4 regions of the Kurthia sp. YJT4 genome follow, and region 1 is predicted to be linked to each of the others. Evidence: riboswitches for the same ligand, from Rfam matches in the RefSeq annotation. Region 1 holds a riboswitch; each other region holds the start of a gene.

Region 1 (3,210 bases):
GAAAAATTATGTCGAAAAAAATCTGGCTATTTGATACAACATTACGTGATGGAGAACAAGTTCCGGGAGCGAAATTGAACTTATATGAAAAATTAGAAGTGGCACATCAATTAAAAAAATTACAAGTAGATATCATCGAAGCAGGGTTCCCCGCTTCATCAGAAGGTGACTTCAATGCAGTAAAGCAAATCGCACAAAAAGTTGGTAACACAGACGATATTATGATCACAGCTTTAGCGCGTGCAGTGAAAGCGGATATTGATTCAGTTTACAATGCTGTAAAATACGCAGAAAATCCAATGATTCACATGGTACTTGGTACATCGGATATTCACGTAGAGAAAAAATTCTCAAAATCAAAAGATCAAATTCTACAAATTGGTGTAGATGCAGTAAAATACGCAAAAACACTTTTACCACAAGTACAATATTCAACAGAAGATGCATCGCGTTCTGATTTTGAATATCTATGGAAAACAATTGAAGCGGTCATGAAAGCTGGCGCAACGATGATTAATGTACCAGATACAGTTGGATATGCAGTACCAGAAGAATTCGGTGAAATGATTGGTAAATTAAATGACCGTATGAAAAACTTAGATGATTCTGTATTACTAAGTGTTCACTGTCATAACGACTTAGGTATGGCGACAGCGAATACACTTGCGGCAATTAAAAATGGTGCGGATAAAGTAGAGTGTACAATTAATGGAATCGGTGAGCGTGCGGGTAACGCAGCACTTGAAGAAGTCGTGATGGCACTATCAACACGTTCAAATTATTTCAATGCACATACCCGAGTCAACAAGAAAGAGATTATGAACACATCGCGCATCGTTTCGAGCTTAATGGGACTTGATGTACAAGTAAATAAAGCAATCACAGGCGACAATGCCTTTGCGCATTCATCTGGTATTCACCAAGATGGTCTATTAAAATCACGTGATGCTTATGAAATCGTGAGCCCAACAGAGGTTGGTTTAGACGATATGGAATTAGTATTAACAGCTCGTTCTGGTCGTCATGCGGTGAAAAATGCACTTGAAAACTTAGCGTTAGGCAACTTAACACCAGATCAATTTGAAGAGGTTTTTGCGGATTTCTTAAAGTTGGCTGATACGAAAAAAGAAGTGTATAACCACGACCTATTCATTTTAGTAGAAAATTATTTCAAACGTACAAATGAAGATGCAAAAGTTGCGCTTCATAGTGATGCTTTCTACCACTTAGAAGACATTCAAGTGATTTCGAATCAAATCTTCCCGTCTGCAAGTGTGAAGGTACGTCGCGGTGAGGAAGTACTGAAAGCAGCGACAGTTGGCTCAGGTTCAATTGATGCATTGTATTCAGCGCTACAAGAAGTAACAGCATTCGAAGTAAAGCTACTTGAATACAAAATTTCAAGTGTGACACGCGGTAAAGAAGCTATCGGTAAAGTGAAGTTACAAGTTGAATATGAAGGCGAAACATATATTGCAAAAGCTTCTGATACAGATGTCATTAAAGCGAGTGCACTTGCTTATATTAATGCGATTAATACGATTGTTGTCGATCAGTTCATCTCGATTCCAGAACCTGTTTAAAAAATCGCTTGACTTTCCAATTGTTGTCATAGATGATAGGTGTGTACTAACAATTAAATACACAAACAATCACTACTAGGGGTGCCATATAAAATTGGCTGAGAGAGCAGTAGCTTAACCCTCTAACTTGATACAGTTCGCACTGTCGTAAGGAAGAAGTGACATTTTTAGCATATTATTTGCAGGTCATTCTCCGTCTTTTACGATTTTCGTAATGCGGTGAGTGGCCTTTTTGTTTCCTTCGTGTTTGTGAAAAGGGAGAGAAAAAAGATGAAGTTTTCAGAGCAATTAATTGAGGAAATTCGACCGATTTGGCGTGCAAATCACGCACATCCATTCGTACAAGGAATTGGTCACGGAACATTAGAACCAGAGAAATTCCGTCACTACATGATTCAAGATTATTTATATTTAATTCAATATGCAAAAGTATTTGCGATTGGGATTCAAAAAGCACGCGATTTAGATGTTATGACACGCTTGTCAGCTTCAGTCCATCATACGTTATCAATTGAGATGGCCTTACATCGTAAATATGCAGAGCGTTTTGGGATTTCAGAGCAAGAGATGCGTGAAGCAAAAGAAGCGCCGACAACGATAGCTTATACTCGTTATATGTTATCAGAAGCGCAGAATGGCTCACTTGCGCATGTGATCGCAGCTATCTTACCATGTGCTTGGAGCTATTTAGAGATTGGACGTGAACTCGCACAAATTCCTGGAGCTGTCGATCATCCACTTTACGGTGACTGGGTGCGTATGTATAGTGAACCGACATTTGAACATAGCGCACAAGATATGATTGATTTGATGGATGAGTTAGCAGCTGATTTAACAGGTGATGAACTGGCACATGTTAAAGAAATTTTCTTACAAACAACTCGCTTTGAATATTTGTTCTGGGAGATGGGGAACACAATTTCTCACTGGCCTCAGGAACTTCAAGCTGACAAAATCAGTTCTATATAATAGAATGAACACCCACTGAAATTTATTCGGTGGGTGTTTTTTTATGAATAAGTAGTAATTTTATAAGAAAAAGGGAATAACTAACGGATGTAAAGGAGGGGCGTAAATGAAAAAATGGTTTGTATCACTTTTATCATTCTGTATACTTTTTATGACGTACGCTCCGATGAGTTTTGCTACCACAATGACAACACATGATTTTCGTCATTCAAATTACGATACTTTTTATGAAAATTTAAATGGAAACTGGAACTTTATACGTGGTGAATTGTTTGATCCACAAGATATGAAAGAAGAAATTAAGCTTGGAAACAGCGATATTGTCAAAGTACCTTATATGCTAAATCAGCGTTTAAATATTGACTCTGATCGTGCGACTTATAGTACAACGATTAAAGTTCCTGAATCTTTTGTTGGCCGCTATTTAAAATTTTATATACCTTTTCAATATAGTAGCTATAATTTATATGTAAATAATGTACTTATCAAAGAGAATGGAAGCCTCCTAAAAAGTAATAAGACAGCTGTACAACAAATGAAACCACAAATACCTAGTTTTCGCGTAGATCAAACGACGTTGCAAATTACGTTTCAAATGATTAGTTTTGAGAATGTAAGTGGTGGTTTGAGGAAAAGTATATCTATCGGTAATGAACAA
Region 2 (3,210 bases), 1.3 Mb from region 1:
AGAAAAACAAAAAGTAACAGCAAGTGATGCAGAAGTAGATGCACAATATAAAAAAGTCGAAACACAATATGGCGGAGCAGATGCACTTGAATCAGCACTTGAATCAAATAACATGTCTAAATCTGATTTTAAAGCGAATTTAAAAACGTATGTACTCGCATCTAAAATGATTGAGAAGGATTTAGATACATCTGACGAAACATTAAAAGCTTATCTAAAAGAAAATCAATCTACATTCGATACAGCAGCGCAAGTGAAGGCAAGTCACATTCTTGTAGAGAAAAAAGCAACTGCGACAAAAATCAAAAAAGAGTTAGATGCAGGTGGTGACTTTGCAAAATTGGCGAAGAAATATTCAACTGATACTGCCACGAAAAGTAAAGGTGGCGACTTAGGCTACTTTACGAAATCAGAAATGGTGGAAGAATTTGCGACACAAGCTTTCAACATGAAAAAAGGTGATATTAGTGACCCAATCAAAACAGATTATGGTTACCATATTATCAAAGTAACAGGTACAGTCGATGCAAAAACAGCGAAGTATGAAGAGGTCAAAGACAAAGTAAAAGAAGCGTATATTGAATCGCAAATTAGCGCACAATATTCAAGTTGGTTAACAGAGAAAATGGCAGACTACGACATTACAAATACACTCAGTAAATAACAAAAGAAGCAGTATGAGAATGATCTCAGCTGCTTCTTTTTCTTACATAGTTGTACTTTTTTGGTTTAATACTTGAATGCCGCGAACGATATTCCAAATGACAATCGCCAATGAGAATAAAGCCATGAAAATGATGAAAATAATGACACCTATACCAAGTGCAGCACCTGTTGAATCACTCATTTCAGCTGATGCAAAGATACCCATTGTTGCTAAAATAATAAAGAAAATAACTGCAGGAACATAAAGTAACAAGTGAGAAATAAGTGCATGTGTTGCGTGTTTTTTTACATCACGATCTTTTACAACGAGCATAACAATCAGCGGTAAAATAAAGCCTGCAAAGAAAATACTGAAGTAACAAAGTGATGATAAAATACGATTATTCTGTTCCATGATAACCCTCCCTTTTGTTCATAATAACTTATATACGTATAAAAATGGAAATCGTTTCATGCTATTGCTATATTTCGTTAAATTCAGTAGAATGAGAGTGTTCAAAAATAATGATGTAAACCACAAGGGGTGCATACGTGCTGAGAGAGAGTTTCGACTCCAACCCTTCGAACCTGTAAGTTAACACTTGCGTAGGAATGTGGATAGAAACCGACATATAACGATGTCAGGCTCTGTCCTGATGTCGTTTTTTTTATCTAGATTACCACAGGAATTGTGTAAGACATCAAATCAATGGAGGTTCATAAAGATGAACAAACAAAGATTATTAATGATGATTGAGGTGGCCATTTTTGCGGCGATTGGTTTTATTTTAGACAAACTATCGTTTTCGATTTGGGCACAGGGTGGTTCCATTAGTTTAGTTATGGTACCAATCGTATTGATGGCGATGCGTTGGGGAACATTACCAGGGCTTGCGACAGGTCTTATTGTAGGGGTACTACAAGTTTTAACAGGTGCAAGTATTTTAACCCCATTACAAGGATTTTTAGATTACTTCTTTGCGTTCACAATTGTCGGGATTGCTGGAGTTTTCCGTCCGATGGTTATTCGTGCTTCAAAACAGAAAAAAGATGGCGCAATGCTTGGCTGGATTTTAGTGGGTACAGCAATTGGTGGAATCCTACGACTGATTTCACATACAGTAGCAGGCGCAGTATTCTTCGCAAGTTATGCAGGCGACCAAAACCCATGGATTTATTCTGTTGTTTATAATAGCTCGTATATGATTCCAGCTATTATTTTAACAGCTGTCGTGATTTATCTATTGTTTAGAGCAGCACCTAAGTTATTCGTTCAAAAGACGTATTAAGAATAAAAACGTAGCGATTAAGAAATCGTTACGTTTTTTTATTATATATATATCCACCTAAATAAAAACTTTTACTGAATGTATGAAAGAATGCATAGACTTTTTATATGTATCTACAAAAATTATGATATAGTTAAGAGTAGAATTTTATATAGAAGGGACCGTTATACATGATTGCAACAACTCAACAAGAAATCGATGCGTTATTAAAAGCGGGTCGTGCCATGGCAGAAATTCGCGAGGCAATGAAAGCTGCGACAAAACCAGGCGTTACAACAAAAGAGCTAGATGAATTAGCTGGTAAACTATTTGAAGAAAAAGGTGCAGTATCTGGACCAAAAGCAGAATATGACTTCCCAGGTTTCACATGTATTAGTGTAAACGAGGTCGTAGCACATGGTATTCCAAACGATACACCTCTAAAAGAAGGCGATATGATTAATATTGATGTATCGGGTCATGTGGATGGTTTTTATGCAGATACAGGTATTTCATTTATCGTAGGTGATGCTGAAAAGCCAGAATTACAAAAATTATGTGATGTAGCACAGTCAGCTTTTGATCGTGCTATGACAAAGGTTAAACCAGGTTCTAAATTGAATCAAATTGGTAAAGCTGTAGAACGTGAAGCGCATGATAATGGTTTAAAAGTAATTATGAACCTAACAGGTCATGGTGTAGGACACTCATTACATGAAGAACCACAATATGTATTGAACTATTATGATGCATGGGACGCTACTTTAATGAAAGAAGGTATGGTTTTCGCAGTAGAACCATTCATCTCACAAGCAGCTGAAAATATTATTGAAGGTACAGATGGTTGGGCGTTTTTAACACCAGATAAATCATTTGTAGCACAACTAGAACATACAGTAATCGTGACAAAAAATGGCCCGATTTTAACAACAAAAATTGATTAATAAAAAGAGGAGAACGATTTTTTCGTTCTCCTCTTTTCTATAGTGTAAAACATGTTAATAGATTGTTCTTGGCTTTTTACGCATAAATAGAATACCAGCAAGTAATACACCACTTAAAAATAATGCAGCTGTTGTTACTAATAATTCCTCAAAGTTATTTTGTACAGCAATTCCTAAATAGAACCAGATGAATAGAATCGGGAAGTAAGGATCGTAATGATGAAAGCGGATGTGAAGTGCAATGGCTACAAAGACAGTCAATAAGATGACGGCCCATAGCGGTTGACTTAATCCAAAACCATCCCAACGTGCTGCAACAAGTAAGATTGCTAAATTGAACATAATAAGTAATA
Region 3 (3,210 bases), 360 kb from region 1:
TAATTTCTGTCCAAGTGTATCATGTAAGTCACGTGCAATTCGTTGTCTTTCTTCTACAACACTTAATTCAGAAATACGATTCTCTGCTGATTTCAACTTATTTTCTAAGTGGTCACTCTGTGTACGGCTGAATAAATAGAATGGTGCTAAAATCGTACCGAACACGATGACAACCATGAATGGAATTTGCTGAATATAAATAGCCGTTTCAATGAAAAAGCCACCAATAATCGCACCAACTGTTGCCGCAATGTGTAAGCCATACATAATATAAAAGCCGACTTTACTACGAATACGTCCAATTAAAAATGACGTAAAAATAGAGAAATAAAAATAGCCATATAAAACGGACATAACGGCATTTATAATCATCTCAAATGATAGCCACATATACGTCAAACCACTTGGCAGTTTGAAATCTAAATACACACAAATAAGATATGTAATCAGAATGGCTGCTGCAATACTTTGCGTCGTATGATCTTGATTTTTAAATACTGAATAAAATGGAATAAAGCAAATAAATACCCATGCTAAAATACTTTGAATGGGATGTTTCGGTATAATAGAATACCATTTTGACACACGCGTTCAACTCCTTAATTCTCTGTCTATCATATAACAAAATACTGTTTCAAGCTAGAAACATCTTGTTTTCTGTAGTTTCCTTTTACAATATCGTGTACTATTAGAATGACGACGTAAATTTCATTTATTGGAGGCATCAAGTGATGTTAATTCAACTTTTTATTTTAGGGATTTTATCTGAAAATAATTACCATCCCTACTTTATCAAAAAGCTCTTCACAAATATTGTTGATATTGATCCAAGTTTTAAATTAAGTGATGGAAAACTTTATTATCATTTCGACTCGTTAGAAAAAAAAGGATATATTAAAAAAATCGAAGTCATTCATACAGAAAATCGTCCTGAAAAATCCGTTTATGCCATTACAGATGCTGGACGTGCGTATATGGTAGAACTCATTTATAAAACATTCGACTCGATTAATTTAGCAGATGTACAAAGTCTCTATATTCCTATTTTATTTTTAAAGTATGTTGATTTAAAACGTGTAATTGGTCTATTAGATCAGGCAATCGAGCGTGAGAGTAAGCGAATCGATTCGATTATTGAAGCTGGTTCACATCCTTCTGTAAAAGATGTTGATCATATTCAATTAATTATCCGACATGCAGATCGACAATTTAACGAAAACTTAAAATGGCTACAAGATATTCGTGACGCAATTGCAGAACATATTTAAGCATACAAAAAAGACTTAGGCACTGAGCCCAAGTCTTTTTGTTATTTAATCTGTCACTTTACTCCGGAATAAACTTCCTAACGAAAAAGCAATTGTATGAATGATTAAAAAGACAGATTCATTAAAATACCAATCATTTGTATAACTATTAAACGGTGAACGACCGTAAATAATCGATTTCGAATCATTCCATGTTCCGCCAAAAACTTCAATTTGACTTGTTACATATTGATATTCTGTACCGCCTGCTAAAATAAAAATCACGACAATAATAAGAATTGCTGATGCTAGCTTTCCTTTTGTTGCTGTTTCAAAAAAAGATACGCCAACGCTCCACGTAATAAACAGACTGACACACAGGAAAGGCACTAATAAAACAATTAAAAAGAAAGCAGGGTTTAAGTTTCCAACTTTTTCAGTAGGGTCCAACGTAAAATAATAATTGATGACCATGAAACCTAAAAAACTAATCCCTAAAGAAATATACCACGATAGATTTTTCACACAATTTCCCTCCATACTTGTTCTCATTATACAAGACAACCTATTTTTACTAAAGCGGAACCTTGCAAAATGGTCTAAATATGGTATGCTCTAACCATACTAGATTTGCGGGGGGACTCTTAGGAGTTGAGAAGGTAAAACCTGACCCTTTGAACCTGTCAGTTAATACTGGCGTAGGGAGCAGCTGTTTTTCGCATGTAATGCTGTTCTACGATTAATTCGTTGAGCAGCTTTTTTATTTTTATAGTGAAAAAGCAGAAACCCGTCCTCTAATTTAGTGAAACTGAGTATGAGAAGCTTCATGAATTTGCTTTTCATTCATCAATGGAGGTAACTAAAAATGAGTATCCAATCAATTCATTCAACGAAACCAATTGTTCACTGTATTACGAATTATGTCGTAACAAACTTTACTGCAAATGGACTTTTAGCAGTAGGTGCATCGCCCATCATGGCGGATGAAATACAAGAAATGCATGATATTGTTCAAATCGCAAATGGATTATTAATTAATATCGGTACGTTAAATACACGCACAGTCGATGCGATGATATTAGCTGGACAAGCTGCAAATAAAAAAGGGATTCCAGTCGTTTTAGATCCTGTAGGCATCGGTGCTTCTAAATATCGTAAACAAACAGTCGAACAACTATTACAACATGTGCAATTTACAGCCATTCGCTGTAATGCTGGTGAGTTAGCGGCTCTTGCGGAAATTAAAGTCACCTCTCGTGGTGTCGATGCAGGTGAGGTGTCTTTTGAAATTGAAGAAGCAGCTAAACAAGTCGCAACACGCTACAAAACGATTGTTGCTGTAAGTGGTGTAGAAGATTTAATCACAGATGGCACGACGGTTCACATAATAAACGGCGGACATGCATGGATGGAACAAATTACAGGAGCTGGTTGCTTATTATCTGCCCTAACAGCTGCTTCAATCGCATCACATACAGACGCACTACAAAGTGTTATCACAATTCACAAAGACTATAAACAAGTCGCAGAAACTGCACATCATCACAGCAATGGTATTGGCGATTTTCAAATGCACATCCTAAACCAACTACAACAAATGAGTTTTGGAGGGATTAAATAATGTTACCGATTACACTGACGATTGCCGGATCTGATTCAGGTGGCGGTGCCGGTATTCAAGCTGATTTAAAAACATTTCAAGAATTGAAAACATTCGGTACATCTGTTTTAACAGCTGTTACTGCACAAAATACGTATGGCGTACAAGCTGTTTATGCGTTACCCGAAGATTTCATTGTGGAACAATTACAGTCGATTCAAAGCGATTTTAATGTGAATGCACTAAAAACGGGGATGCTTTTTTCAGCATCTATTATTGAAGCTGTTTCAAAACAACTAGAGAATGTACAAGCACCTATTATTGTTGACCCTGTCATGATTGCAAAAGGTGGTGCCACACTAC
Region 4 (3,210 bases), 210 kb from region 1:
TAACAAACTACATAGTACAAAAAATTTCATCAAACGCATTAATCTTTCCTCCAAACGATATATTTTTTTTCAATGATTCGAATGATGAAGACAGCAATGATCGCCATCGTAGATAATAGAACGATAGGCGCAAATACACCTGCTCCGTCTAACTGTGTCATCATTCGTTTACTGAAGTAACCGAGACCTGCCTGTGCTCCGAGCCACTCCCCAACAGCTGCGCCGATAATACTGAGCGGTACAGCGATTTTAAAAGCAGAGAATAGCTGTGGTAGCGCTGACGGAAGTTGTAGCTTCCAAAAAATTTGCCATTTTGTCGCCCCGTACGTTCGCATGAGTTCTTCTAGTTCACGCTTTGTACTACGCAGTCCATCAAACATACTCATCGCAATCGGGAAAAACGCAATGAGGACAGTCACAAGCACTTTACTCCAAATCGTGTAACCGAACCATAAAACAAAAATGGGCGCGAGTGCTGTAATGGGAATCGTCTGTGACGCGACGAGTAGCGGATAGAATGCGCGCTCCGACCAATGACTGAGGTGCATCATAATCGCGAGGCCAATGCCTAAAATAATTGAAATTAGTAAACCAATCCAAAGTACTTGTAGTGTTGCAGGTAAATGGACGGTAAATAGAGCTTCTCTAAAATCCCACATCTTTTGTAAGATGGCTGTTGGAGACGGTAAGATGTACATCTCATTTAGCCAGCGCGCAAATACTTCCCAAATGAGTAGCAGTCCCACACTCACGTAAATCGCAGGTGCATTTTTTCTCATAATTGCTGACGTCCTTGTTGCAACATGTAAATCAGTTGTTGCTTCACGTCTTGCACCTCCTTACTTGCTAAATCTGAACGCTGTCTTTTATGTTCCATTGGGACAATCGTTTCGTGTAGCGTATGAATTGGTGTCTGCTGTACAGTTAGAATACGATCTGATAAATAGAGCGCTTCATCCACATCATGCGTAATAAATAAAATGGTTTTACGCCATTTTTTCGCTTGTATGTATAACCAATCTTGTAACTCCATCTTCGTCAGTGCATCAAGTGCACTAAATGGTTCATCGAGTAACAGTACATCTTGTGAAGCATTCAATGCACGAATGAAGGCAACACGTTGGCGCATGCCACCCGATAAGTCTTTTGGTTTTTTATGCATGTAAGCTCCTAGACCAAATTCCTCGAGTAACGCCTTACTCTGTTCTTCTGCTCTCTTTTTCGGTATTCGCTGACATTCTAATGGCAACAATGTATTTTGTAATACAGTTCGCCAAGGGAGCAGTAAATCTTGCTGTGGCATATAGCCTACAGGTTGTTTCGCTACGGTCACTTGTCCCGACTGTGCCTGAGATAGACCTGTAATGAGACGGAAAATCGTACTTTTTCCGCAACCACTCGGACCAATTAACGAAACGAATTCACCTTCTTGAATGGAAAAATGAACATGGTCTAAAATGGGTTGTTCTTCGTAACGAAAACAGACATCTTGTAAAGCTAAACTCTCCAATGATCTTCCTCCTCTATAAAAAAAGCCATCTCGACAAAGAATCGAAATGGCTGCAAATGACAGAATCATCGCATGCCACTTCCCTACGCTAGTCCGAACTAGATCAGGTAATAAGGGTTAAGGTGTCGAAACCTCTCTCAGCACGTAAAAACGGCACCCCTAGTGGTGAAGCATTATGAAATTAGAAAAAGCCCCTGTCTCCATACACGTATCGAAACAGGGACCTGAAATTGTTTTTTCGGTCGAAACGGCTTCCCTACGCTAGTATGAACTAGATCAGGTTGAAAGAATCCAGAGCTTACGGCTCCATCTCAGCTGGCAACACCAGCACTCCTAGCACACTATGATTTTGTTAAGGTGAGTATAGCACTCCCTAGTAATTTATGCAATAGTTGGTTTTATTTTCATCACCAAAGTGGTTTGTCCTCTTTGTCGACACGAATAAAGAGCGGTGAAAATAACATAAAGTAAATCATATAAACGATGATAACACCGATAATATACGCTGTATGAATTCCGTACAGATGCGCTCCGATTGATAATGCGCCTAACACAAGACTTAGCAGGAAGCTTTGTAGATCAATACGTCTTTTGTTTAAATAAATCGGTTGTGCACAATGTTCACATGTTTGATATTTCTTCATACCCCACTGAAGTTTCCACGCCGTCCGATAGTCGAGCACTTCGTCGCAATGTGGACACGTTACTTCTTCACGATTTTTCATAACAAGCCATAAAATAAAGCTTAAAACAATAAAGGCAATTCCCACGTATAGAGCGTTTTGATTACGGTACAGTATAAAAATAAATATTGTAAAGGCATATGTGTAACTCAGTATATCCTTCGTTCCTTCTAATAACTTCATCGCATTTGGACGGCTCATTCGAATATGGTTTTTATTGAATGAACCGATAATTGATGCAAATGTAAAGATTAATAAACCATAAAAAATATTTCTGGTTTTCCAAATGACGTACCATGCAAAAAGCATAGTCGTAACGAATGCTATTTTCCCGAAAATATTTTTCACTTTATTTTGATATTCATAGGGTTCTTTTTTCTCTTTTTCAATGAATAATGTTGAAAATAAAGTGGGTATACATAAAATAAATGCGATGAGTGCTATCTCCATAACACTTGGTTTTAATTTGAAAAAGAGTTCCGTTTCCTCTACACTGTCAGCCCATTTATAAATCTTATCTGTATCAAGTTCTTTTACATAATACTGTGTATCTTCGTCATTCGAAAATAGTAAAAAGGTTTCGACTTCGTTGTTCTCTTTCGTTACTTCGACAACATAGTATAAAGAAGGTGGTTCTATTTCTTTTTTTATAACAGGACTCGCATTTAATTTTTTTTGAAATGCTTCAAATTTAGAAGAAGATAGTTCTCGCTCGCTTGAAAACCATTGATTCGTTAATGTTGTTCCGTCTTCTTCATAACGCGCTTCTGTATCAATTCGAATCGACTGAATCCCATCTTCTGCTTGTCCAACGCGTGTCGTTTGTTGTTGGAAAATCATAAGAAGAATGCCAGCGAATACGACCATCATACAAGCAGTTAATAGGAGGGGTTTATAGATGACTTTTCTTCTCTCTTTTTTTCCTTTTTGAATCATTCGCTCTTTTGCCTGTTCTGACATTTTATATTGATTCATCTCTCGTTGAAATGATTGTTTAAAATTCTTCATCAAAATAAA

The links. Region 1 has a riboswitch for thiamine pyrophosphate ahead of tenA (thiaminase II). Riboswitches for the same ligand answer to the same signal wherever they lie in the genome.
Region 2: another riboswitch for thiamine pyrophosphate. It lies ahead of thiT (energy-coupled thiamine transporter ThiT); the one in region 1 lies ahead of tenA (thiaminase II).
Region 3: another riboswitch for thiamine pyrophosphate. It lies ahead of thiM (hydroxyethylthiazole kinase); the one in region 1 lies ahead of tenA (thiaminase II).
Region 4: another riboswitch for thiamine pyrophosphate. It lies ahead of QN089_RS07040 (ABC transporter ATP-binding protein); the one in region 1 lies ahead of tenA (thiaminase II).

What each region holds. Positions count from the first base shown of each region.
Region 1 is NZ_CP126689.1:1,234,412-1,237,621, forward strand. It holds gene QN089_RS05970 (2-isopropylmalate synthase) at 9-1,583, shown strand; TPP riboswitch at 1,651-1,754, shown strand; gene tenA (thiaminase II) at 1,854-2,552, shown strand; gene QN089_RS05980 (sensor domain-containing diguanylate cyclase) at 2,659-3,210, shown strand, end outside.
Region 2 is NZ_CP126689.1:2,540,043-2,543,252, reverse strand. It holds gene QN089_RS12690 (foldase protein PrsA) at 1-664, shown strand, start outside; gene QN089_RS12685 (magnetosome magnetite crystal formation protein family) at 707-1,060, opposite strand; TPP riboswitch at 1,176-1,275, shown strand; gene thiT (energy-coupled thiamine transporter ThiT) at 1,371-1,934, shown strand; gene map (type I methionyl aminopeptidase) at 2,105-2,857, shown strand; gene QN089_RS12670 (tryptophan-rich sensory protein) at 2,912-3,210, opposite strand, start outside.
Region 3 is NZ_CP126689.1:1,589,596-1,592,805, forward strand. It holds gene QN089_RS07780 (sensor histidine kinase) at 1-585, opposite strand, end outside; gene QN089_RS07785 (PadR family transcriptional regulator) at 732-1,268, shown strand; gene QN089_RS07790 (hypothetical protein) at 1,314-1,772, opposite strand; TPP riboswitch at 1,872-1,969, shown strand; gene thiM (hydroxyethylthiazole kinase) at 2,113-2,868, shown strand; gene thiD (bifunctional hydroxymethylpyrimidine kinase/phosphomethylpyrimidine kinase) at 2,868-3,210, shown strand, end outside.
Region 4 is NZ_CP126689.1:1,448,013-1,451,222, reverse strand. It holds gene QN089_RS07050 (ABC transporter substrate-binding protein) at 1-39, opposite strand, end outside; gene QN089_RS07045 (ABC transporter permease) at 39-779, opposite strand; gene QN089_RS07040 (ABC transporter ATP-binding protein) at 776-1,552, opposite strand; TPP riboswitch at 1,574-1,681, opposite strand; TPP riboswitch at 1,747-1,855, opposite strand; gene QN089_RS07035 (TIGR04104 family putative zinc finger protein) at 1,918-3,201, opposite strand; gene QN089_RS07030 (RNA polymerase sigma factor) at 3,188-3,210, opposite strand, start outside.